3 regions of the Lysinibacillus sp. VIII_CA genome follow, and region 1 is predicted to be linked to each of the others. Evidence: riboswitches for the same ligand, from Rfam matches in the RefSeq annotation. Region 1 holds a riboswitch; each other region holds the start of a gene.

The links. Region 1 has a riboswitch for cobalamin ahead of ACP3VS_RS13810 (ABC transporter substrate-binding protein). Riboswitches for the same ligand answer to the same signal wherever they lie in the genome.
Region 2: it holds a riboswitch for cobalamin, as region 1 does, so the genes downstream of both, metE (5-methyltetrahydropteroyltriglutamate--homocysteine S-methyltransferase) here and ACP3VS_RS13810 (ABC transporter substrate-binding protein) in region 1, are expected to answer to the same signal.
Region 3: it holds a riboswitch for cobalamin, as region 1 does, so the genes downstream of both, ACP3VS_RS16160 (glutaredoxin family protein) here and ACP3VS_RS13810 (ABC transporter substrate-binding protein) in region 1, are expected to answer to the same signal.

The regions. Positions count from the first base shown of each region.
Region 1 is NZ_JBNFXM010000009.1:72,778-80,471, forward strand. It holds gene ACP3VS_RS13795 (MerR family transcriptional regulator) at 1-231, shown strand, start outside; gene ACP3VS_RS13800 (class I adenylate-forming enzyme family protein) at 224-1,726, shown strand; gene ACP3VS_RS13805 (acyl-CoA dehydrogenase family protein) at 1,728-3,395, shown strand; cobalamin riboswitch at 3,456-3,638, shown strand; gene ACP3VS_RS13810 (ABC transporter substrate-binding protein) at 3,783-4,754, shown strand; gene ACP3VS_RS13815 (FecCD family ABC transporter permease) at 4,751-5,752, shown strand; gene ACP3VS_RS13820 (adenosylcobinamide amidohydrolase) at 5,749-7,209, shown strand; gene ACP3VS_RS13825 (cob(I)yrinic acid a,c-diamide adenosyltransferase) at 7,222-7,694, shown strand, end outside.
Region 2 is NZ_JBNFXM010000006.1:98,301-105,994, forward strand. It holds gene ACP3VS_RS10720 (DUF4085 family protein) at 668-1,735, shown strand; gene ACP3VS_RS10725 (ankyrin repeat domain-containing protein) at 1,922-2,977, shown strand; gene ACP3VS_RS10730 (alpha/beta fold hydrolase) at 3,147-3,908, shown strand; gene ACP3VS_RS10735 (DUF2785 domain-containing protein) at 3,905-4,750, shown strand; gene ACP3VS_RS10740 (YrzI family small protein) at 5,147-5,293, opposite strand; cobalamin riboswitch at 5,840-6,018, shown strand; gene metE (5-methyltetrahydropteroyltriglutamate--homocysteine S-methyltransferase) at 6,291-7,694, shown strand, end outside.
Region 3 is NZ_JBNFXM010000012.1:84,372-92,065, forward strand. It holds gene nrdF (class 1b ribonucleoside-diphosphate reductase subunit beta) at 1-948, opposite strand, end outside; gene nrdE (class 1b ribonucleoside-diphosphate reductase subunit alpha) at 936-3,029, opposite strand; gene nrdI (class Ib ribonucleoside-diphosphate reductase assembly flavoprotein NrdI) at 3,026-3,385, opposite strand; gene ACP3VS_RS16160 (glutaredoxin family protein) at 3,382-3,606, opposite strand; cobalamin riboswitch at 3,724-3,901, opposite strand; gene ACP3VS_RS16165 (NAD(P)/FAD-dependent oxidoreductase) at 4,428-5,333, opposite strand; gene ACP3VS_RS16170 (chitobiase/beta-hexosaminidase C-terminal domain-containing protein) at 5,800-7,694, opposite strand, start outside.

The DNA of each region.
Region 1 (7,694 bases):
AAGCGTTACGGCTTTTCATTGGAGGAAATCAAGGAGATGGTGTTACTTTTTGACTTTGATCGCTCTGGGATTCAGCAATTGGAGCGAACCGTTGAATACGGAGAGCAAAAAATTCAAGAGATTGATAGTAAAATAGCTGAGCTTACGCAAATGAGAAATGAATTACAACAAATGCATGGCATGTTTAATGAAAAATTAACGACTTTAAGGGGAGAGATGCACGATGAATAGTTCCGATTTATTAGCACGTAATGCCCGTAAGTATCCTAAAAGGGAAGCTGTTATTTGTCATGGTAGAAGAGTGACCTATCATGATTTAGATGAGCAAGTGACCCGTTTTAGTCATGCTTTATTAGAACAGGGTGTAAGGCAGGGAGATAAAGTTCTGATTTTTATGCCTAACGTTGTAGAGTTTGTCGTGAGCTATTTTGCTATTCAGCGAATGGGTGCTATTGTCGTTCCGGTCAATGCTAAGTTTACATTACAAGAAGTAGAGTATGTGGCACAGCATGCTGAGGCAAAAGCAATTATTGCTCATGAAGCCATTTTTGCGGCAGTCCAGCATATTGCCGTAATCCCGTTGAAAATTAAAACAGGGCAGCAAGTAGCGGGCTGGCTTCAGTATGAAACAATGATTCAAAGTGCCTGTGCTCATACGATTGAATGTCAGTTAAACGAGGATGATGCTTCGACTATTTTGTACACATCAGGTACAACTGGGAAACCGAAGGGCGTATTGTTTAGCTATCGAAATATTTTAACGGTTGCGCAAATGATTGCAGTTGAAATGGAGGTCAAGCCTGAAAGCCGTATATTGCTGATGATGCCATTAACCCATTCCGCACCATTACATTTATTCTTAATGGCAGGTGTACTTGTAGGTTCTACAAATGTATTAACACCAACTTTCACGCCAGACTTATTGATGGATTCCATTGAACAGGAAAAAACGACCCATTTTTTTGGAGCACCTGTTGCTTATTTATTAACAGCACAGATGCCAAGATTGCAATCAGCTGATTTGTCCTCTATGAAATGGTGGGTATATGGAGGAGCACCGTTATCCGAAAACGAAGTTCGTTTTATTCAACAGTCATTCCGCACAACTAATTTAACATGTGTTTATGGATTAACAGAGGCGGGGCCAAGTGGATCATTGCTTTTTGGTAAGGAGCATGAAGAAAAGGCTGGGAGTATTGGTCAACGTGCACCTTTAGGTACAGAGATACGTATTGTTAACGACCATGGCGAAGATGTACCAGCAGGAGAAGTAGGGGAAATCGTTTTATTTGGTGAGGGTAATATGCTCGGTTACTACAGAGATGAAGTGGCAACCAATGCGGCATTTATAGGCGGCTGGTTAAAAACAGGGGATCTCGCTCGTATGGATGAAGACGGTTTTATTTGGATTGTTGATCGAAAGAAAGATGTGATTATTTCTGGTGGAGTCAATATTTACCCGAAAGAAATAGAAGATTGCCTTTTAAGCTTTGAGGGGATATTTGAAGCGGCAGTAATTGGTGTTCCACATCCACAATGGGGTGAGACAGTGAAGGCTGTTTATTCGGCTAAACAGGATATTGATGAAGATGCTCTAAAAGATTTTTTAGAGGGGCGGCTTGCTAAGTATAAATTACCACGTATTTTTGAAAAAGTGGAAGCGCTACCACGGAATGCCTCAGGCAAAATTTTAAAGCAATCTTTGAAAGGACAAGAGGTGAGATAGCATGAAAGTTTTACAACAGGAAATAGCACGTACAAGCAATTTCTTTACAGGTGATGAAACGCTTCAGAAAGTGTTGGAAATGATGTTGGATAAAGAATTTTCATCTTATGCGCATCGAGAATTGACGGACTTTGGTGAGCTATGTGCTGATGCTATAGACGTGAGGGCGAAACATACCGATCGACAAGGGGAGCCTCGCCTTCAAAGGTATAATGCCTATGGTGAAGAGGTCTCAGAGGTGTGGGTCAATGACGGCTACAAAAAAACAATTGAAGAGACATATAATACGGGTATTGTTGGTTATGTGCATAAGGATATTCCCCAACTAGGTCACAAGGGGAATTATGTCTATAGCTTTGCGCAAGGTTATTTACTGTCACATGCAGAGCCCGGTTTTTATTGCCCTGTGACATTAACGATGGCCACTGCCTATTTATTAGACCATTATGCAGAGGAAGAAGTTAAGCAGCGTTTCTTACCACATGTTTGTGCAACAGGCGATTTAGAGCTATATGAGGGGGCGACATTTTTAACAGAACGTCAAGGAGGCTCAGATGTTGGTGCAAATGTAGTAGAAGCAAAACTTGTAGGGAATGAGTACCGCCTCTATGGTGAAAAGTATTTCGCGTCTAATGCTGGAATGTGTGGGGTTGCAATGGTGTTGGCACGAATAGATGGTGCACAAGCAGGCTCTAAAGGATTAACTCTATTTGCAGTTCCATGGCGAAATGAAGATGGATCGGTTAACCATCTTCGTATTCGACGACTAAAAGATAAATTAGGTGTGAAAGCCGTTCCATCTGGTGAGGTAGAGTTTGATGGAGCACTCGCCTATGTAGTTGGTGATCCAAATAAAGGGATTTATTATATGTTGGAGGCGCTTAATTTATCAAGAATTTGTAATGCAGTGGCATCCATTGGTATTATGCGCCGTGGCTTCTTGGAGGCGAAGCATTATGTGTCAAATCGATATGCCTTTGGTAAACCTTTAACACAGTACCCTATGATTCAGGATACATTGGGTAAATATGCTGCTAAGCTGCATGTTGAAGTAGCCACGATTTTTGATCTTATTCAATTATACGACAAAGTGACAAGTGGTCAGGGGACAGAACAAGACATCATAATGAATCGTTTATATATTGCCATTATGAAAAAGGAAACGGCAGAGCAGGCAGTTCATTATGCAAGTGAAGCAATTGAGCTACATGGCGGGAATGGCTATATTGAAGACTTTGTAACACCACGCTTACTAAGGGATGCGCAAGTGTTGACTGTATGGGAGGGTACGGCTAATATACTAGCGTTGGAGCTTATTCGCTTAGTGGATAAATACAGAGCACATGAATTGTTTGTTCAAGAGATGAGCGAGCGATTAGAAGTATTAACAGACCATTCATTAGTGAAAATCGTTCAAGAGCAATTAACTAAACTATCGGCAACATTACAAATTTTTAGTGCTCTCGATGAAGCTACAAAAACGTTTGAAGCAAAGGATGTTGCCCAAAAAATGGCTCATTTATATGAAAGTGTCATCGCAGTTGAATGGGCACAAAAATTTGGTGGGAAATATGAAAAACTTGCGGATGTTTATTTAGAGCAAACTTGGTCATTACGACCGATTGGTGCTTCGATGAAAACCGTACAGTATTTTGATGAAATTGTCTAACAGCCTTTGGAGTCGCCTTGATATAGAGGCGACTTCTTTTAATTTCATGTATAATATAATTCAACTGAATATTATAAAGGTTCTTTACTTATGTAAAGTGAAAAGGGAAATCGGTGTAATTCCGATGCGGTCCCGCCACTGTAAGTGTGAGTTTTTTCAAATAATGCCACTGAAAATTTCGGGAAGGCTTGAAAAAACGTAATGAGCACAAGCCAGGAGACCTGCCTTTATAGCATAGACATGACAGCCTACGAGGATAGGATGGTGGATTTTGTATCAGTTTTTTGGTGCGATTTTGACCCCTCATCATTCGAAGATGAGGGGTCTTATTTTGATGGAAGAACACTTCTAACACATGAACGCACAAATCTACGAAGGAGGATTCACATGAAGAAATTTTGGAAAATAGGAGTATCGGCATTTTTAACGATAGGGTTGCTAGCAGCTTGTGGACAAGAGGCGAAAAATGATAAGTCCGCAGCTACAGAGGAGCAAACACAACAAGAAACATCTAAGGTGGAAGAAGCAACATTTCCAATAACTATAACGGATGCTATTGGAAAGGAGATGACTCTAGAGGCCCCTCCTGAGAAAATAGTGTCACTTATTCCAAGTAATACAGAGATATTATTTGGCCTAGGTTTAAAGGATGAAATAGTCGGGGTTACAGACAATGACGATTATCCACCAGAGGTAGCTGAAAAGGATAAGGTTGGTGGCATGGAGTACAATATTGAACAAATTATTGCCTTAAAGCCAGACATCGTTTTTGCACATGAATCTAGCATGTCTCTTTCAGAATCAGCCATTGCACAACTTGAATCGGCGGGCGTGAAAGTATTTGTTGTAAAAAATGCCCAGAATTTTAATGAAACCTATACAACGATTGAACAGCTTGGTCGTGCCACAGGGAAATTACCAGAGGCTGAAAACATCATTGCTGACATGAAGGCGAAAGTAGAAGCAGTACAGGAGAAAGTGAAAGACGTTGAACCTAAGAATGTTTTTGTAGAGGCCTCTGATGAACCTAATATTTATACAGCTGGTCAAGGCACATTTATGAACGCAATGCTGGAGATGATTCATGCAAAAAATGTAGCAGCAGATGGTGATAATTGGTATGAAATTAGTGCAGAACAAATTATCACAAAAAATCCAGATGTCATCGTGGTGACATATAGCTATGTACCTGATATTTTAACAAAAATACCAAAGCGTGCTGGTTTCGATACAATAAATGCAGTGAAAAATAATGCCATTGTGCAAGTAGATGAAAGCACAACAAGCCGTCAAGGACCGCGTTTAGCGGATGGTCTTGAGGAGTTAGCAAAAGCCATCTACCCTGAGGTATTTAAGTGAAAAAAGTAGTAACAGCCTATGTATTAACATGTACGCTTTTTATCATTAGCATTTGGTGTGGCGTAGCTATAGGCTCTGTTCATATTCCGATAGAAGTGCTGTGGAATCAGTCAGTTGATGAAACGGCTGCCAATATCTTTTGGAAAATTCGCTTGCCTCGTGTGCTTTTAGCAGGGCTAGTAGGGGCTGCCCTCGCTATTGCGGGAGCAGCTTTCCAGGGCTTGCTAAAAAATCCGCTAGCAGATCCATATACATTAGGTATTTCATCCGGTGCTTCTGTCGGTGCAGTCATGACAATTTTTTTTAATATTTCGATACCTGTTGTAGGCTTGTATGCCTTACCTACCTTTAGCATGATAGGCGCAATCATTACAATGGTTGTAGTTATGAGCTTTGCTAGAATAGTAGACCGTTCGCTAAAGATGGAAACCCTTATTTTAACGGGCGTTATCTTTAGTTCATTTTTAGGGTCGTTAATCTCGTTAATGATTGCCTTATCGGGAGAGGAGCTACGCCAAGTAATCGGCTGGCTACTGGGTTCTGTATCTATGCGTGGTTGGCCGTATGTTCAAATGATTATCCCATTCGTTATTGTGGGTTCCCTTATGCTGTGGACGCAGAGACGTGAGCTTAATGTTTTATTATATGGGGAAGAAAGAGCGAAGCATTTAGGTGTCAATGTAAAACGTAGTAAGTATTTGATTTTAGTAGGTGGTTCTATGCTGACTGGAGCAGCGGTAGCTGTTTCAGGCACAATTGGCTTTGTAGGGTTGGTTGTACCACATATGACAAGAATGATTTGGGGTTCTGATCACCGTCATTTACTGCCATTATCATTTTTTAATGGTGCAACATTACTTATAATTTGTGATTTAGTCGCAAGAACAATCATCCTGCCAAGGGAACTGCCCATTGGTGTCATTACTGCATTTATTGGAGCGCCTGTTTTTTCCTATATTTTTTATAAACAACGGAGAAGCAAGGGGGTGCGGGCGTGATTTTTGTTGAACATCTATCAGGTGGTTATGAAGACGTACCAATCGTCAAGGATATAAGCTTTACGGTTGAGAAAGGAAAAATTCTTGGCATATTAGGGCCAAATGGTAGTGGGAAATCCACATTATTAAAGGTAATGAGTGGTATTCTACCAGCTGTTGAGGGCACAATTTCTATTGATGGACAAAACATTCTGTCCTACAATGCCCGTGCTTTAGCAAAAAAAATGGCTGTTTTACCACAGCTTCATGCGAATGCTTTCTCAAACAGTGTAAGAGAGACTATTTCGCTTGGACGTTATCCACATCAAACGGGCTTTTTTTCAAGTTGGTCTGAGCAAGATGAACAAGCGGTTCAACATGCAATGCTGCAAACAGGTATAAAACGTTATGAGCATACACCTATGGAATTTTTATCGGGAGGCGAACAGCAAAGAGTTTTTGTTGCACAGGCCCTTGCTCAATCTGCGGAAATTTTACTGCTAGATGAGCCGACAAATCATTTAGACATTGCCCATCAACGTCAAATTTTAGATATGGTTCGGAAGGAAGCAGTCGAGTGTGGATTAACAGTAGTGATGGTATTACATGATATGAATTTAGCCTCTCTCTATTGTGATGAATTATTGCTCATGGAGAGTGGACAAATGAGAGCTTTTGGGGCACCACATGAAGTATTAATTGCTTCACAGATAGAAGAAATTTACCAAGCACGAGTAGCTACTTATGCTCATCCAGAAATTCCTAAACCACAAATTACAATGATGCCTGCTGCAAGCGACCATCAACAGCGAGCTGTAATAAAAAAAGAACATTTTAAAATAACGGAACAATTTATACAACTTCAATCAGAGATTCCTTTAAAAACGGTATCATCTGCTGTCCATAACCCCGGTATAGGATGGCATAATTGCTTGTTAAACCGCTCTGTACCTGGTGACTATGTGATCAGTGATGTAAAAAGAGAAGTTAATGAATTTTTGCAAAAAGGTCATTTTTCACCCACGAATACAGTTGTCATGCTGACGGCAGTGCCAACAGCCCTTGTGGCGATCAATGAATGGGCTGCACCATTTGGCAGTGTAATAGTAGCTGTTACTGCTGGAGTAGGCAATGCAGTAGATGTATCCCGTGTGCATGAAAGGCAAGATCAGCCATATATTGGTACTATTAACACATGGGTAATTATAAATGGCTGTTTATCAGAGGAAGCATTTTTTCAAGCTATGATGACAGCTACGGAGGCGAAAACGAAGGCTCTGCAATCAGAAAATATTCGTGATGAGCGTAGTGGAACTATTGCTACTGGTACTGCTACAGATAGTCTTTTAATTGCTGCAACTCAAAAAGGAAAAGAAATGTTATATGGTGGCCCCATTACGGAGGTTGGTAAAATGATTGCAAAGGGTGTTTTTGAAACTACAGTTCAGGCTATCAGAAATTATAAAAATGAATTTTAGGAGATGAGCGAAATGAAGCTTTACACAAAAACAGGGGATACGGGTAAAACAAGTCTTATCGGAGGACGCGTTGATAAAGATAGTTTGCGTGTTGAAACGTATGGGGCGATTGATGAATTAAATTCTTTTATTGGTAAAGCAGTAAGTGAATTAGACCAAGCACTTTTCAAAGATATTTTAACAGACCTAGAAACCATTCAACATGAGCTGTTCGATGCTGGTGGTGATCTGGCAAACGTGATGAAAGAACGACATTATAAGCTTACAGAGCAACCAATTGAAGTGCTAGAGGCTCGTATTGATGCACTATCAGATGAAGCGCCACCATTACAACGTTTTATTTTACCAGGAGGGGCCCCAGCAGCTGCGACTTTACACATTGCACGTACGGTTGCTCGTCGAGCAGAGCGTGAAATGGTCACACTTATGAAAGAAGTTGAAGATGTGCCGAAAGTTGTACAAAAATATTTAAATCGATTATCAGA
Region 2 (7,694 bases), on a different contig from region 1:
ATTGTAATGCCGCATTAACTACATCAAGTTGTATGTGTAAAAAATCGCTTGAAAAGTGCAAAATATCTCCTGAAGCAACCTGTCCTAAATTAGAACGGGTTAGCTTTATAGATGATTATAAAAGTAATTAGCTATTCGCTACAGTGTTATATAACCCTTATCAAACTATATGGAGAAAATAATTAAAATGGGTCTTATGCTTAAAGAAGTACTTGTGTAGAAACTTTCTTAAATATAGAGCTGGGTATAGAAATAAAATTACATACAACTACGAGCTTTTAAATGGCTGAAAATTTGGTATTATTTGGTTTGGTGGGCTGTTTTTTTGAAATGAGGAGATGTTATTTTTTTAATGGGTATGGGCGTGATTATTTCAATAGCTGCCGTGATGGCTTGTGGCAAAAATAAATAATGTTTTAAGAAATAGTACTAAATTCACTACATATTCATTTTAGATAAATTTCCAAAACCAAATTTTGAATTCAATGAAATATTCTTTAAACAGCTATTTATGCAATACATAAACAGGTCTACTATAAGTACTTTTCAAGAGTATGCTGAGTGTGTACTCAGCATAGAAACCTGTATATTAGACACTTTAAAACTACATTTTTTTATCGTTCATATACTTTAAATAACAGGCATTACAGCTAAAAGGAGTGGGATGATGTTTTTCTTAACACGTGAACGTCAGGAAGTATTCAACGCAGCACAAACATATCCATTTGAAGAGGAGTTCGATGGCGAATTTGAAGATCATTTATACGAGTATTTAACTGCGTATATAGATGTCTTACCACAAAAGTTTCAATCCGGAATGATTGAACGAACTCTATTTGGAAATGATACTTTAATGAAAGAGTTTCAAGAGTGGTGCAATGTGACAATTGAGCAGTTCATAACTAAGAGTAATGCTATTTATGAAGAGCGTGAAGCAATTGTGGAAAGCTTTCATTCGTCTGCAAAAACTGTTTTTTCACAATCATTGCACGATGGAGAAATTTTGAATGCTGAGCAACAAGGAAATAATTTTATGCTTTTATTAGATATGAGTAACGGGTTTACAGTCGAGTCAATGGTCCAATTAGTTTTTCATGATGCCCATATAGAGGGTGATCTTGAAGGCTATTACGTGTATGACGAACTAATAAAGTTTGAAGGTAGATATGCCTTACGAGTTTTATCTAGCTTTGGTAGCCCTTATGCTGAATGTACGATTTTCTTCAAAGATGTGACAGCAAAATACTTGTATCGTCCTGCAGTTTATATTGAACCAGGAGGAGTCGCTACGTGGGATGATTATGTTATTGCACTAAACCTAGATGATAAACATTATATTGTAAAAGATACGCATTTTGTAGAGATTAATATGGCTAATATTTCGCAATCGGATAATGGGATTTTTGCTGGAGGAGTATTACTAGGTGATACTTTTGAGGAGGCAAGAGAGCGGATTTATTGTGCTACTTATGAAGATCCATATGCTCATTTTAGTGAGCCTATACCGGCTGATGAGCTGTTATCTGCTATGTTTGATTTAGACCAAAATATACGTGTGCGTGCCTTCAACACAATCTTTGCATTAGGAAAGGATGCCGCACATATCGCTAATGATGTGCTTCGTAAAGTCGATATAAACACAGATGAAAATATGTATTTTAATATTATTGCCAACCATTTCAATCAACTCGGTTGTTTAGAGGAGGATGTAAAACTGAAATGGCAAAGTGAATAAGAAGAGTGCTGTTCAAAACGTTCAGTGATTGAACAGCCTTTTTTAGTATTATGGATAGTTGACACAACCAATCCCTCCTCCATGCCAAAAAAGAAATTAAAACATGGTAAAATATAGAATGGTATATAGTTAGTAAATGACGTGATGAATTGTATTCAAAAATCTAATGTGAGGAGGAAAATACATATGGCGAGGAAGAGAAAAACGTTACCGAAAAATTTTAGTGAACTAATTGAAGCAGGTGATATTGCGGCATTACAAGCGGTATTTACCAAATGCGAGCTAGATGCATATGGCGGTTATAGTAAAACAACAGCCTTAAGCTTTTTCGATGTACCGGATGAATTGGTTCGCTGGCTGGCGGAACAGGGAGCAAATATAAATGCGAGAGACAATTACAAAAGAACAGCTTTACATAATCAGGCAATAAATTGGCGGGGGAATATTGAATTGCTTCTTGAGTTAGATGCGGATATAGAAGCCTTGGATTATCAAAATGAAACACCTTTATTTGCTGCGGCTGCTTTTTTTAAACCAAATGCGGTGCGCACATTGGTTTCTAAAGGAGCAAATATAAGAGCGGTAAATATGTTGAATGAGACGCCTTTGGACAAAGCTTTAGCAGTATGCAGAAATATAAATATTGTTGATCTAGTGGAAATTTCTGAGATTTTTTTGAGCGCAGGTATAGCTGTAACGCCGGAAATGAAAAATTCTATTAAGCGAATTGGAAAAGACTTTGAATTTCATAGAGAAGGTTTTAATAAAGAATATTTGAAAGAAACGGATGAGGCACTTTCCCGTCTTTATGAGCTATTTGATGTTTCACCTGTAGAGAAGCGAAAAACGCATGATGGTAAGTCTAAAATAACAGTATGTACAAAGGGCTGGCAGGCACAACATAATGAACTTTGGGATTTACTAATTCCTTCGCAAGGACATGCCCAAACTGTACAAGGAGAGGTTATTCGTATTACTGGTAAAGTCTCATACGAAATTTTACATAATGGCGGCATCAACTGGGATAATGATTTTCGTAAAATGCTCAAAAGTTTGAACCATTACATTAGCTTAGGTACACCATTACATCCCGCTGCACTTCAGGAATCTATCACTTTAGCGAAAGAACTTTACAAAGGTGATGGAGATAAGGAGCCTGCGAGACTATGCGAGTTAGCAGTGCAATGGGTACTTAGCAATCCAAATCCAATTATTTTAGAACAGCCCGAATATAAGCGCTAACATATTTAACGAATCCAATAACCATTTTTATAAACAATACTATCCACTTTTTCTAAGCACTTAACGGCAATGAAGGGCTTTGGAAAATTACCCCTTAGTTGCATAAACGGACCTTTTTTATATTGTAGAAATAATAATGTAAAGCTTATAATTTAATTAGGTGATTAAAATGACGATACGACATAAAAAGATAATCAATTTCTATAATAGGCGTATACGGTTCAATAAATATCGTAAAAATACACCCAGCGTAATCTTTATTGCCGGGTTAGGCGATAGCCATGAAACATGGAAAAAGGTCCAAGATCGAATATCGGAAGAAACGTCAACCTTGTCCTATGACAGGGCGGGTATTGGCAGGAGTCAAGACGTAGCTGTTACGCGAACTTGCTGTGATCTTGTTGAGGAGCTCTCCGAATTGGTACAAGCGCTTGATGTGGAGAAGCCTTATATATTAGTAGGCCATTCCTTTGGTGGATTGGTCGCCAGATTGTATACCAGTCTTTATCCGCTGGACATCTGTGGTATGGTTTTGGTTGACGCTGCACCGGAATATAAAGAACTTGCCTATGAAAAGGTTCTACCAGAAAATCTACTTGCAGGAAATAGGGAATATTTCGAGAACCCTATGTTAAATAGTGAGAAAATTGATAAAATACAGAGTTATAAGCAAATCGTTGATTATTCAAACCAAAGTGATATCCCTCTCTCAATTATTACAAGAGGTTTACCCGATACTAATGAAAATGAAGGTGGATGGCCCTCACAAGAAATATTAGGAATTGAACAAAGTCTACAAGCAGAATTCCAATGGCTGTCAACGTCTAGTAAGTTCCGGATTGCTAGTCGTAGTGGACATTATATACATCATGATGAGCCTGATATTGTAATAGAAGAGATTATATTCATGTTAAAGGAGATGGGAAAATGAGCGACATAAGGTTTAAACTTATGGAGGATTTACAAAGAATTGAGGAGAATGCGTATCAGTTAGGCGAAGGTGAGCAGCATCAAGATTTCTTACCTTTGTTACTTCAATATATCGGTGATCCTCAGCCAGAATTGCGGGATAACTTGATTTATCCGATGTTTTATATGTGGATTAAGGAAGAGAATAGGTTCAGTGAAGAGGAGTTGCGTAGTCTCTTAACTGTTCTGACGGATGAGAACCATTTGTTCTATAAAATTGGCAGTGAGGAGGATCAGTCAGTTTTTACAAGGACGTTTTCTGCCTTGCCTATCGCTTTGATTATACAACGCCACAGACAGAATCCATTTTTAACTCAAGAAGAAATTGAGCAATTAATGCGAGACATGCTCCGTTATTACAAGGAGGAGAAGGATCTGCGGGGTTACCTTTCAGTAGGAGGCTGGGCTCACAGCGCGTCTCACGGTGCAGATGTTTTTGTTGAGCTGGTGCAGTGCGAGGAGAGCAGCGTTGCAATGCTACGTGAGGTGCTTGTCGCTATATCTAGCATGCTCCATAATGGAATACATATTTTTAGTGATGAGGATGATGAGCGGTTGGTCAATATCGTGGATACAATGATTGACAAAGAATTACTTCCACATCAAGAAATTGCTGATTGGATTAGCTGCTTAGCGCAATGCTGCAATTTGCCGAGAAGTCGCAGTCAGGTGATTGCTCGCGTGAACAGCAAGAATTTTTTACGCAGTCTCTATTTCAGAAGGGGACAAGATAGCCGAGGAAATGAGCTTAATACTGCCATACTTGGCACTGAGGCAAAATTAAACAGGTTTTCTATCAGTTAAAGGATTAAGTGGTTGTCCTAATCCATGGATTTTGCTGAGAAGCGCTGTTTTTTGTTACATGGATGGCTAATGGAGTAGAATAATTGAATTAGGCTAAATTGCCACATTCAATTTTAGTATCGAGGAATTACGCTTTGTAGAATTAGAATTTTTCGAACATTGTAATGCCGTATTTTCTAAAATACAACAAGTGGTATGTGTAAAAAATCGCTTGAAAAGTGCAAAATATCTCCTGAAGCAACCCGTCCTAGATTAGAACGGGTTAGCTTTACAGGGATTATAAAATATTACTTCATCTGGTGGTTGTGTCTTTCTCCAGCCATAAAACTGCATATCGTCTTTTGATCATATAAATCATTTCTATTCCCACCTTTCCTGTTTTTTGAAATTACAACATTAATATTGACGAATACGAATATAATTTTCTACTTTTCTTCTGTTCTCTTCAAAGATTTTTTTCGCATTTTCATGTTGAAGTGCTTTTTCAATAGAAATCTCACGTTTTGTAATAGTTATCGTAAGAGCAAAAATGTTTAACATCATTTATTATCACCTCCTTAAATTACCATGAGGAATGAAAAAAACCGCAGAGAGACTCCTCTACGGTGAAAAAAGACACAAAAATACCGCAGGGGCACACTTCTCCCTGCGGTATGGGTATACTTAATTACAAAAAACTTAAGCGATCCATTCCGATCTGGTCGAATGTGTGATTTTCATTTTTACTGAAGTTGTAACTACCAATGACATTAATTTAGCGATAACGAACATTTCATTCGACCTCCTTAAGAATTTTTTACTTTGTAAGTATATCATTTTTTAAGTTGTTTGTAAACAACTTTTACTAAGACTTCCTGATTGTGTAAAAGTCTAGAAAAATTCTTTGCTGCTTTACATTGTTAGTTATCTGATTTTTTGGGGTAGCGAATAGAAGAAATAGTAGTCTTAAAGCCAACAAACATCATTAAGGCATTATCACTAAGGGTAAGGGTCAAGTTGTTGACAATTAAAAACAAAGTAAATAGATAAATTTTTATATAAAAACAATTTCTACTATTCTGAAATATATGGTATAGTAGGGGTATAACTGAATATAGTGTAAGAAATGGTGCCAGATGAAAGTTTGGCTTAAAAGGGAAGTCGGTGCAAATCCGACGCTGTCCCGCAACTGTAATTCGGAGCAAATCACAAATGCCACTGGGAAACTGGGAAGGCTGTGAGACGTGTTGATGAGAAGCCAGGAGACCTGCCAATTTCTAGTACACACCAAATACCTACGTGGAAATAGGTGGTGAATAGTGACCAATAGGCACTGTGCAAAAACAGATGATGTATACGGAAGTTCTTTTTTTTCGTATTGTTTTTGTATTAATAATTTTACTATGCAGCCATTTTCCAAAAAGGAGAATGGCTTTTTATCATGCTAATATTGCAAAGTGAATCCCACTGGTTTTCATATAGGGCAACGAAACTAGCATGTGGATAACCAAATTTGTAGAGCAAGCTAGAAGTAATTTTTTTGATGAAAGGGAGATGAAAGATGACTTATACTAGTACACTCATTGGCTACCCATATATCGGAGATGATCGCGAATGGAAGAAGGCATTAGAAGCATTTTGGCGTCAAGAACTAACGGAAGAGGATTTTCAGGCTACACTAAAAAGTATTCGTTTATCAAGAATTGAAAAGCAGCTACAACTCGGCATAGATGTGGTGACAGTAGGAGATTTCACATTGTACGATAGAATGTTGGATACTGCCTTAATGTTCGGCTTAGTACCGAAGCGCTTTAACTGGCAAGGTGGAAGGGTAGATTTACATACCTACTACAGTGTAGCGAGAGGAAATCATTCAGCAGTAGCTAGTGAAATGACCAAATGGTTTAATACCAACTATCACTACATTGTTCCTGAGTATGAAGGACAACCGTTGCAGCTAACAGAAAATAAGGTATTAGCCGACTTTTTAGAGGCAAAGGAAGCGTTCGGTATTATGGCGAAGCCGACACTTATTGGCCCCTATACATTTTATAAGCTCACTAAGGGCTACAATAAATTAACGCAGGTCGAATACTTATTAGCCTTAATACCTCTCTATGCCCAGATTATTCAAGAATTAGTAGATGCAGGTGCCGAATGGATTCAAATAGAGGAGCCTTCTTTAGTGACGACACTTGACTCAGCAGAACTGAAGCTAGTTCAAGAAATCTATGCTCAATTGATGATGACAGTTCCAGCAGCAAAACTAATGCTACAAACATACTTTGAAGCATTATGCTCCTATGAAACATTAATTACACTGCCTGTACAAGGATTTGGCTTAGATTTTGTACATGGCTATAAAGGGAATATGGAGTCACTTCGACAATATGGTTTCCCTCCAGATAAAGTTTTAGCCATTGGGGTGGTCAATGGTCGTGATATATGGCGTTCAAACCTAGCGGAAGCGAATGCCATGATTCAAGCAATTGAAAAACTAAGTGATGCTAAGGAATTGTGGATTCAACCTTCAAGTAACCTGCAACATGTACCAATATCTACTTCATTTGAAAAGAAGTTGGACCCTGTTCTCAAACAAGCACTGGCGTTTGCCGATGAAAAAATCGAAGAGATTACTGAGCTAACTAAATATAGAAAGGGTCAAAACGGAACTCGACGTCATAATTTCTCAGAAAGTATGAAAGCCATTGAAGCACTAAAAAATCATCCGATTCGTCAAAATAAGATGATCCAGCAAGCCGTTCAATCCGTCTCCACAAAGGATTTTGAGCGACATAGTGATTTTAGTCAACGTCAAAAATTACAGCAGCAGGCGTTAGCCTTACCACTATTCCCTACAACAACAATCGGTAGCTTTCCTCAATCTGATGAGGTGAAGAGAAATCGGAATGCTTGGCGAAAGAAACAAATATCGAATACAGACTATGAAGCATTTATTGAACTG
Region 3 (7,694 bases), on a different contig from region 1:
GTCATCTGTAATTGGCGCTACTTTTGCCTTAGCATAGGTAGCCCCCTTTTGTGAAAAGAAATCATATGTGGAGCCCTCATTACGAATTCCATTCATAACGATTGGATTCACTTCTTCTTCAGGAAACATAGCTTCAAAACCAACATTCATTAAGGCTTTATTTGCATTATAACGCACATAGGCTTTTACCTCAGGCGATAATCCTGTCTCCGCATAAATGTCCTCTGTATATTTCATTTCATTCTGATATAAATCCAGCAGTAATTCATAGCCCCATAATTGTAAAGCTTCTTGCTTTTCTTTTGAAAATTGCTTATATAGATTTTGAGCAAAAAATCCTACTGCAACACCATGAATGGATTCGTCGCGCAAAATGAGGGAAATAATTTCAGCACTGTTTCTTAAAAAACCTTGCCCACCTAAGTATAATGGGTAGAAAAAGCCAGAATAGAAAAGGAAGGATTCAAGCATAACGGATGAAAACATCGCTTTCCATAAGCTCTCAGCGTCCCCTTCTTCAATACTATTATAAATATCCGCTATTTTATTTGCCTTATATTGTAAATATTCATTTTTCTTTACCCATTCAAAGAGCTCGTCTATTTCCTCGTTTGTACAAAGCGTTGTAAATATATAAGAATATGATTTAGCATGTATTGCCTCAAATGCATCAAAAACGGTTAATACAGCCTTTTCCTGTAAATCATCTGTATAAGCAGCAACACGATTCATCCCAATATTTGTCTGAACGGTATCCAGCAAGGTTAATCCTGCAAACACTTTTTTATACGTGTCCTGATGCTCAAAACTTTTCCACTGTTGAATATCTTTACTCACTGCAATTTCTTCGGGAAACCAAATTTGCTTCCATTGCTGGTCCCAAAAAATTTGGGCCAGTTCACTTGTTGCTTTGTTCCAGTTGACTGCCTCATACACTATATTTGACATGCTACACACTCCTCTAAGCTTTGTAATCGTTGACGAACATAGTAAACGGACTTAATCCCTTTAACCCATGCATAAATGTATACTTTAGCTAGTTGTTCTGTTGTCCAATTATCAGTGACATAAAGAGTCATTGAAATACCTTGGTCAACATGTTTTTGAGAAGCTGCGTATAAATCAATTAAATCATAAGGATCAACATCATAGGCCTCTACATATAGATGACTGTTTTCATTTGTTAAATGTGGCATTGGATAAATTGTTCGACTATCTGCATAATCACGAACCTCTACACGTTCTGTACATGGAGAGATGGAGGCCGTACAGCTACGAATGTACGAAATACTACCAGTTGGTGCTATAGCTAAACGATATGAATGGAATAAGCCATATTGCATAACATCTTGCTTTAATAATCCCCACATTTTACTAGTAATGATTGGAATGTTTCCGAGTGCTTTTAATACAGCAGGTGAAAGCTCTTCTTCAGTCTTATTTACATATTGATCAAAATAGATACCTGAAGCATAATCGCTATCTTCAAATCGATAGAACGTTTCTGCTTTTTCTTTAGCCATTTCCATCGATGATTTTAGAGAATAATAGTTCATTGCTTCCATAAAGCGGTCCATGAAATGAATAGAATCTTTCGAGCCATACATAATTCCCTCCGTAACAAGATGTCCATGGAGATTCATACACCCTAGACCTACTGAGTGCATTAATTGATTGGCTTTTGCGACCGACGGAACATTTTTGATGTGCGTCATTTGGGATACATTTGTTAATAAGTGCATAGCTGTATCGATTAATGCTTCAAAATCATTTACTTTACTCGCTGCGTGGATATCAATTGACCCTAAATTACACGACACATCTAACCCATATTCGTTAGGTTGATCTTGATCTGTGATAACACTAGTTTCTTGAACTTGCAAGATTTCAGTACATAAGTTTGACATTTTTACGCGACCGATATTTTTTAGTGGATGTACGTCATTAACATTATCATCAAAAATTTCAAAGGGATAACCGGATTCGAATTGAGCTTTTTTTACCTCTGTATAGAGTCTACGCGCATTCAAACGTTTAATTTTACGGATTTTAGGATTATCTAGTAGTTCATAGTACATATCAGAAATTGAAATTTCCGACATTCGTTTACCATATACTTTAAAAATATCATATGGACTAAATAACACTATATCTTTATCACGCTTCATCAGTTCGAAGAAAATACTTGGTATAATAATACCTGTTGATAGTGTTGCGAGGCGAATTTTATCATCAGCATTTGGTTTTTTTGATGAAATAAAATTCTCTATATCTGCATGGAAAATATTAAGGTAAACAACTCCTGAGCCATTACGCTGACCAAGCTGATTAGAATAACTAAAAGAATTTTCTAATAGTTTCGCCACTGGAATCACACCACTTGCACGATTTAGTATTTCTTTAATTGGATCACCTAAAGGACGTAAATCCGTTAAGTTGACCCCGACCCCTCCACCTAGACGTGATAGCTCTAAACAATAACCAATATTTTCAGCGATGCTATTCATGGAGTCATCCATGGATAATTTAAAGCAACTTACTAATTCGCCACGAGCTTTCTTCCCACTATTTAATGCAGTAGGCGTTGCAGGTTGATAGGCTTCCATCATCGCTTCTACAGAACGTTCTGCTAGTACCGTGTTCCCCTGTGCCAAGTACAAGGCAATAATGACAATCCGGTCCTCATATTTTTCTAAGATTTCTTCTCCATCACGACTTTTCATAGCGTAGCTGTCATAAAATTTGCTAGCACTCATAAATGATGGGAAACGGAAATTATAATCATACGCTTTTTTGTACAACTTTTTAATAAAATCCATCTCGTACATGTCGATAAAAGCTTTTTCGTAGTAGCCTTCATCAACTAAATAGCGGATTTTTTCCTCTATATCTATAAAGTAACGTAAACGTACGTTGACATATTCTAAAAAGTAGCGGCGCGTAGCCTCACGATCCTTTTCTAACTCTAGTAGCCCCGTTGTACTATAACGATTCAGTACGTCATTATTAAGCTTTAAATAAGTTTTCATCCCATTACCCTCGTTTCATAAAACGTTTGTATAGCTTCATAATCTGTTTGATTGCCGCGCAAATCTAATTTCCTCACTAATGGTACATGATAGGTAGTAGCAATTTTCTCTCCTGCTGCGCCAAATACATGATGTCCAAAGTTACTGTTGCCACTAGCAACTACTCCTTTACAAAAATCTCTGTTTTTATCTAAGAAACGTTGCACTTTTGCTGGAATGTCGCCTAAACCATCTGTGTATGTAATTAAAAGATAAGGCTTATTCAAGCTTAATTCCTCTGAGAGTTCAATAGATTCTGCCCTTAGTTTAGATACTACATTGCGGACATTTCCTGTACGACTAGCGTAAACGATCATAGTGTAATCATCTCAATACGAGAAACAATTTCCTGAACATCCCCTATAAATGTTTCATCCACCTCTAAAACAGGCACACTTAAAAAACCTGCATCAATAATTGTTTGTTTAGCTTGTTCATCGTGATCAATATTAACAATTTCTGCTTCAAGTCCTGCTCGTTGTAATTCGGATTTTACCCAAAGGCATTTTGGACAGATTGTTTTCGTATAAAGTTTCATAGTAATCCCTCTTTTCATAAAATAAAAAAGCTACCTCTTCTAAAGAGATAGCTTACATGGAAACGTTAACATACTAAAAATACTGACGTTCCCATCTCTTAATCCCCGAAGAAATGATAAATTTGTTTTATAAAGGCAGGTCTCCTGGCTTTGCTTCAATCTCTGATTTCCTTCCCATGCGAATGCACAGTGGTTACAATCATCGTCAGCTTTACAGTTGCGGGGACAGCGTCGGAATAGTACCGAACTTCCCTATTAAACTACATATAGTAGTACCTATACAAAACGAACACAATATATTGTTTTTCAATAGTTTTAAGTGTACCATCCTTTATATAAAAAGTAAATCGCGAAATAAAAGTTCATCAATTTGAGACTATTCATATTTTCTCACATAACCTTAAACGAAAGAGCTAAAACATAATCATATAAAAATATAACTATAAAAAAAATAGGAAGATACATGCTGATCATTTATTTACCTAATAACGGAGGCCCAATTGAAATTTTATTCATAAAAAAGGCATCTTTCCATAATAGTAAAGATGCAATTATGACTAAAACTACATAATCGTCAACCCACTTTGAGAAAGATGTAAATCATTCATCATACTCAATATATCCTATCTTTGCAGATTTTTCGTTGTACTTGTCCCTTTGCAACTATTCATAATAATCAGGTACCTTTAGCCAGTTATTCTGTATTCATAGTATAACATATCCAAGTTCTTTCTCTGTCCGCTCAACTAGGTATATTAACTTTATCCTTTATTTACAAAAATAGCTGATGAATTTTCTATACTCATCAGCTAACCTTTTACTTAAAACCTATCTATTGTTATATCCAAATTTATACTAGAGGCTGTCTTAAAACCTTCCGCAGCAGCGATCATTAAAGAAGAGGCACCCCCCTTTTCCGTTTCACCTGCAACATATATTCCAGCCGCTGTTGTTCGTCCAGTACCATCAGTAATAATTGTCCCATTTTCATCAACTTGGCAATTTAGCTGTTTAGCAAATTTATTTGGACGATAAAAATTAGGTACGACAAATCCACCACTTCTTAAAATATGTTCACCTGTTTCTAATTCAATACTAATTAAGTTACTATCTTCCCCATGCAAGTTTTTTACACATTCTGTATACAGTTTAATTTTTTTACGTTCAAATTCACTTTGAACGTTATCGGAAAGTTGATGACCATTCGTAAAAACGATTAAATCCTGTGACCAATTAAAAACCAATTTGGTCATATGTTTAATATGCTCCTCTTTTTCTGCTATGATAGCCAATGGCTTGTCTCTCAGCTCCCAACCATCGCAATAAGGACAGCTAAACAAGCTTTTACCATAATATTGTCTGATTTGCGGGAGGGGAAACTCCTCTTGTATTCCAGTAGCTAACAATACTTTTGCAGACATATATGATTTATTTTCCGAAGTTTTGACAAGAAATAAACCGCTTTTATCATCTTTAGTTATCTCGATAATTGTTTGATCTAACATAGATATAGATGGGTAAGATTTTATTTCTTTACTAGCTATATTCTTAAATTCTTGTGGCTTTATCCCATCTCTTGTTAAAAAACCATGCGACTCTTGAGTTACACGATTTCGATTAGTTCCATTATCAAATATAGCAATCTTTCTGCGCGCCCTTCCCAATGTTAAGGCAGCACTTAAACCAGCAGGGCCACCACCTATAATTACACAATCGTATTTATTCATCCTTTTTTCCTCCACATCAAAATATATTATAGACCTTTAATATCTGTAATTAAGGCAAAAGACACCGCAAAAGTTATATACCTTTTCAATTATGAGTCATTAAACCCTTAATGTTTAACTACCTCATTAAGGATTACGTAGCATAAAATAACGTTTAGTTTGTCGGGTCTTACCGCCCTATTAAAGACTTAACATATCTATAATATCTATTTAGTTTTTTTTCGTCAATTTTTTCGTTTTCATATTTAAAATACATAGGACCATCAAATATCTGCCGTTGAAAGAATTCTTGTCCACAGAAATGAATCTACTATAGGCTAGTTATGAATGAGGTAAAAGTAAAAGCCACTCCAAAAGTTTGGAATGGCTAATTTTTTTACTGTACTTCATGAATACTGTCCGTACTGTTTAATTATCAAAATAAAGTATGATTAGCATATGCTTTACATTGTTCCTGCAAGTATCATTACTTAAATTCAATTTCCTCTGCCGATGCCCCTTTTGTATACGTTATGGTCGATCCAGCAGGTAAATTACGGATTTCTTTTACATTTTTTCCTTCAATAATAATGGAACCAATTTTCGTACCTTTAAAGTCAATAATCGCATTGCCTTTTTTAGGACTGATCACTACAGTTTTGTTTGCAAATCCTTCGCCATGGAATTCGGCATATTGGCTAAATACTGCAATGCCATTTTTAATAATGGTATTTTCCCCTAACGTTAATGAAATGCTTGGACGATTCACTATTAATTTACCAGTCTTGTAGTGATTAAAGCTATATACATTTTCAGGTACTATTGGTGTTGGTATTTCTTCTTTTCCTGCTTGCAAATCAATTTGAACTAATACAGGGTCATGATCCGATGCTCTGCCTTGTGCCTCTGTAAAGTTCGCATTCATATGAATTAGGTCAATTTCCGTAACATCCGCAAGATGATTCGAAACTAAAATATGATCCAACACTTGATTGTTCCCTTGGAAGAAGTACGTAAAACGATCTTGCTCTGGGGCTTTATCTATCATATTCGTTAAAACATCTCCTTTCAATGTTTCAAGTGCTGGTGTGAACTCAAAGTCATTCATGTCCCCTGCCACTATGAAATTTAAATTCGGATTTATGGCAAGTCCTTCATCGATAAAATCATTGATGGCCTGAGCAAGTTGAATACGTTTCTTAACTGATTCTAAAACTGGTGGCTGTGTTGGTCCCCAAAGTGAACCATCCCCACCTTTAGAATTTAAGTGAGCTCCGATAATAACTACACGTTCATCTTGGAATTCAAATTCCGCTGCAATTGGTTTTCGTGTATCTACAAATTTTGATGGATCAACAAAGCCAGGATTTAAAGCAAGGCTTCCATCTGCTGTCCATGTATTCGCTTGGTTGCCTAACCCTTTTATACCTGACACTAATGAAACACGTGTCGGATTATATAGATAGCCAACACGAATATTACCGCCTGGTGCACCGCCTACTGTATTGTTAATTGGCATGACATCAATCCAATCATAAGCAGGACCACCCGCAGCTTTTATCGCATGAATTAATCGCATGTAGCTTTCAGATGCATCTGCATTTCCTGAATCAATTTGACCATCGTTATCTTGAACTTCGACTAATGTAATAATATCTGGTGACTTCATATTATTTACAAATGTCGCTGCAATTCTGTCTACTTTTTCGTTAGATGTATTGGCAGGATTATTCGAAAAGTTTTCGATATTATAAGAAGCGACATTTAATTTGTCCGCTACTGGTTGAAGATGCGTCACTTCTTGTTGAAGATGTGCCTTTGTTACATTAGGAAAAACATTATTCGTGTTCAGTCGATAGCCATCTGTAAAGTTTTCTACAAATCCGATAAGCGGTTCATTAAAGCGATCCCCTGAATCATAATTTTTTCCAGCTACTCCTTCAAGCATAATTTTTTCCGGATTATAATCATCGGCTGCAATATTTAAACCGCCATTCACATTAAATGTATTATTTGTTGTGCTTGGTACAACAATTGGTGAATCATTATTGTACATCGGTCCAATCACTCTCGCCTCTGGGAACGATACTCGCATATACTCAATGGATTCCCAAAAATCGATGCCATCTTCTTGTGGATCAAAAATTGCCAAGCCATCATTATCAATAATTTTATTTGGCGGGAATAGATCCTCTCCTATCACAAGAGGCTCTGGAATTACTGCTTTACCTGTTTTTGTAATATTGGTTGCTGAAATTTGCGTATCTCTTAATCGAGAGTTGCCACCCGCTTCAGTTACATTTCCTGATACTTTAATAACGTCCCCTACTACTACATTATGTGCCGACTTACTTACCTTGATCGCTGTCGATTTTACGCCAT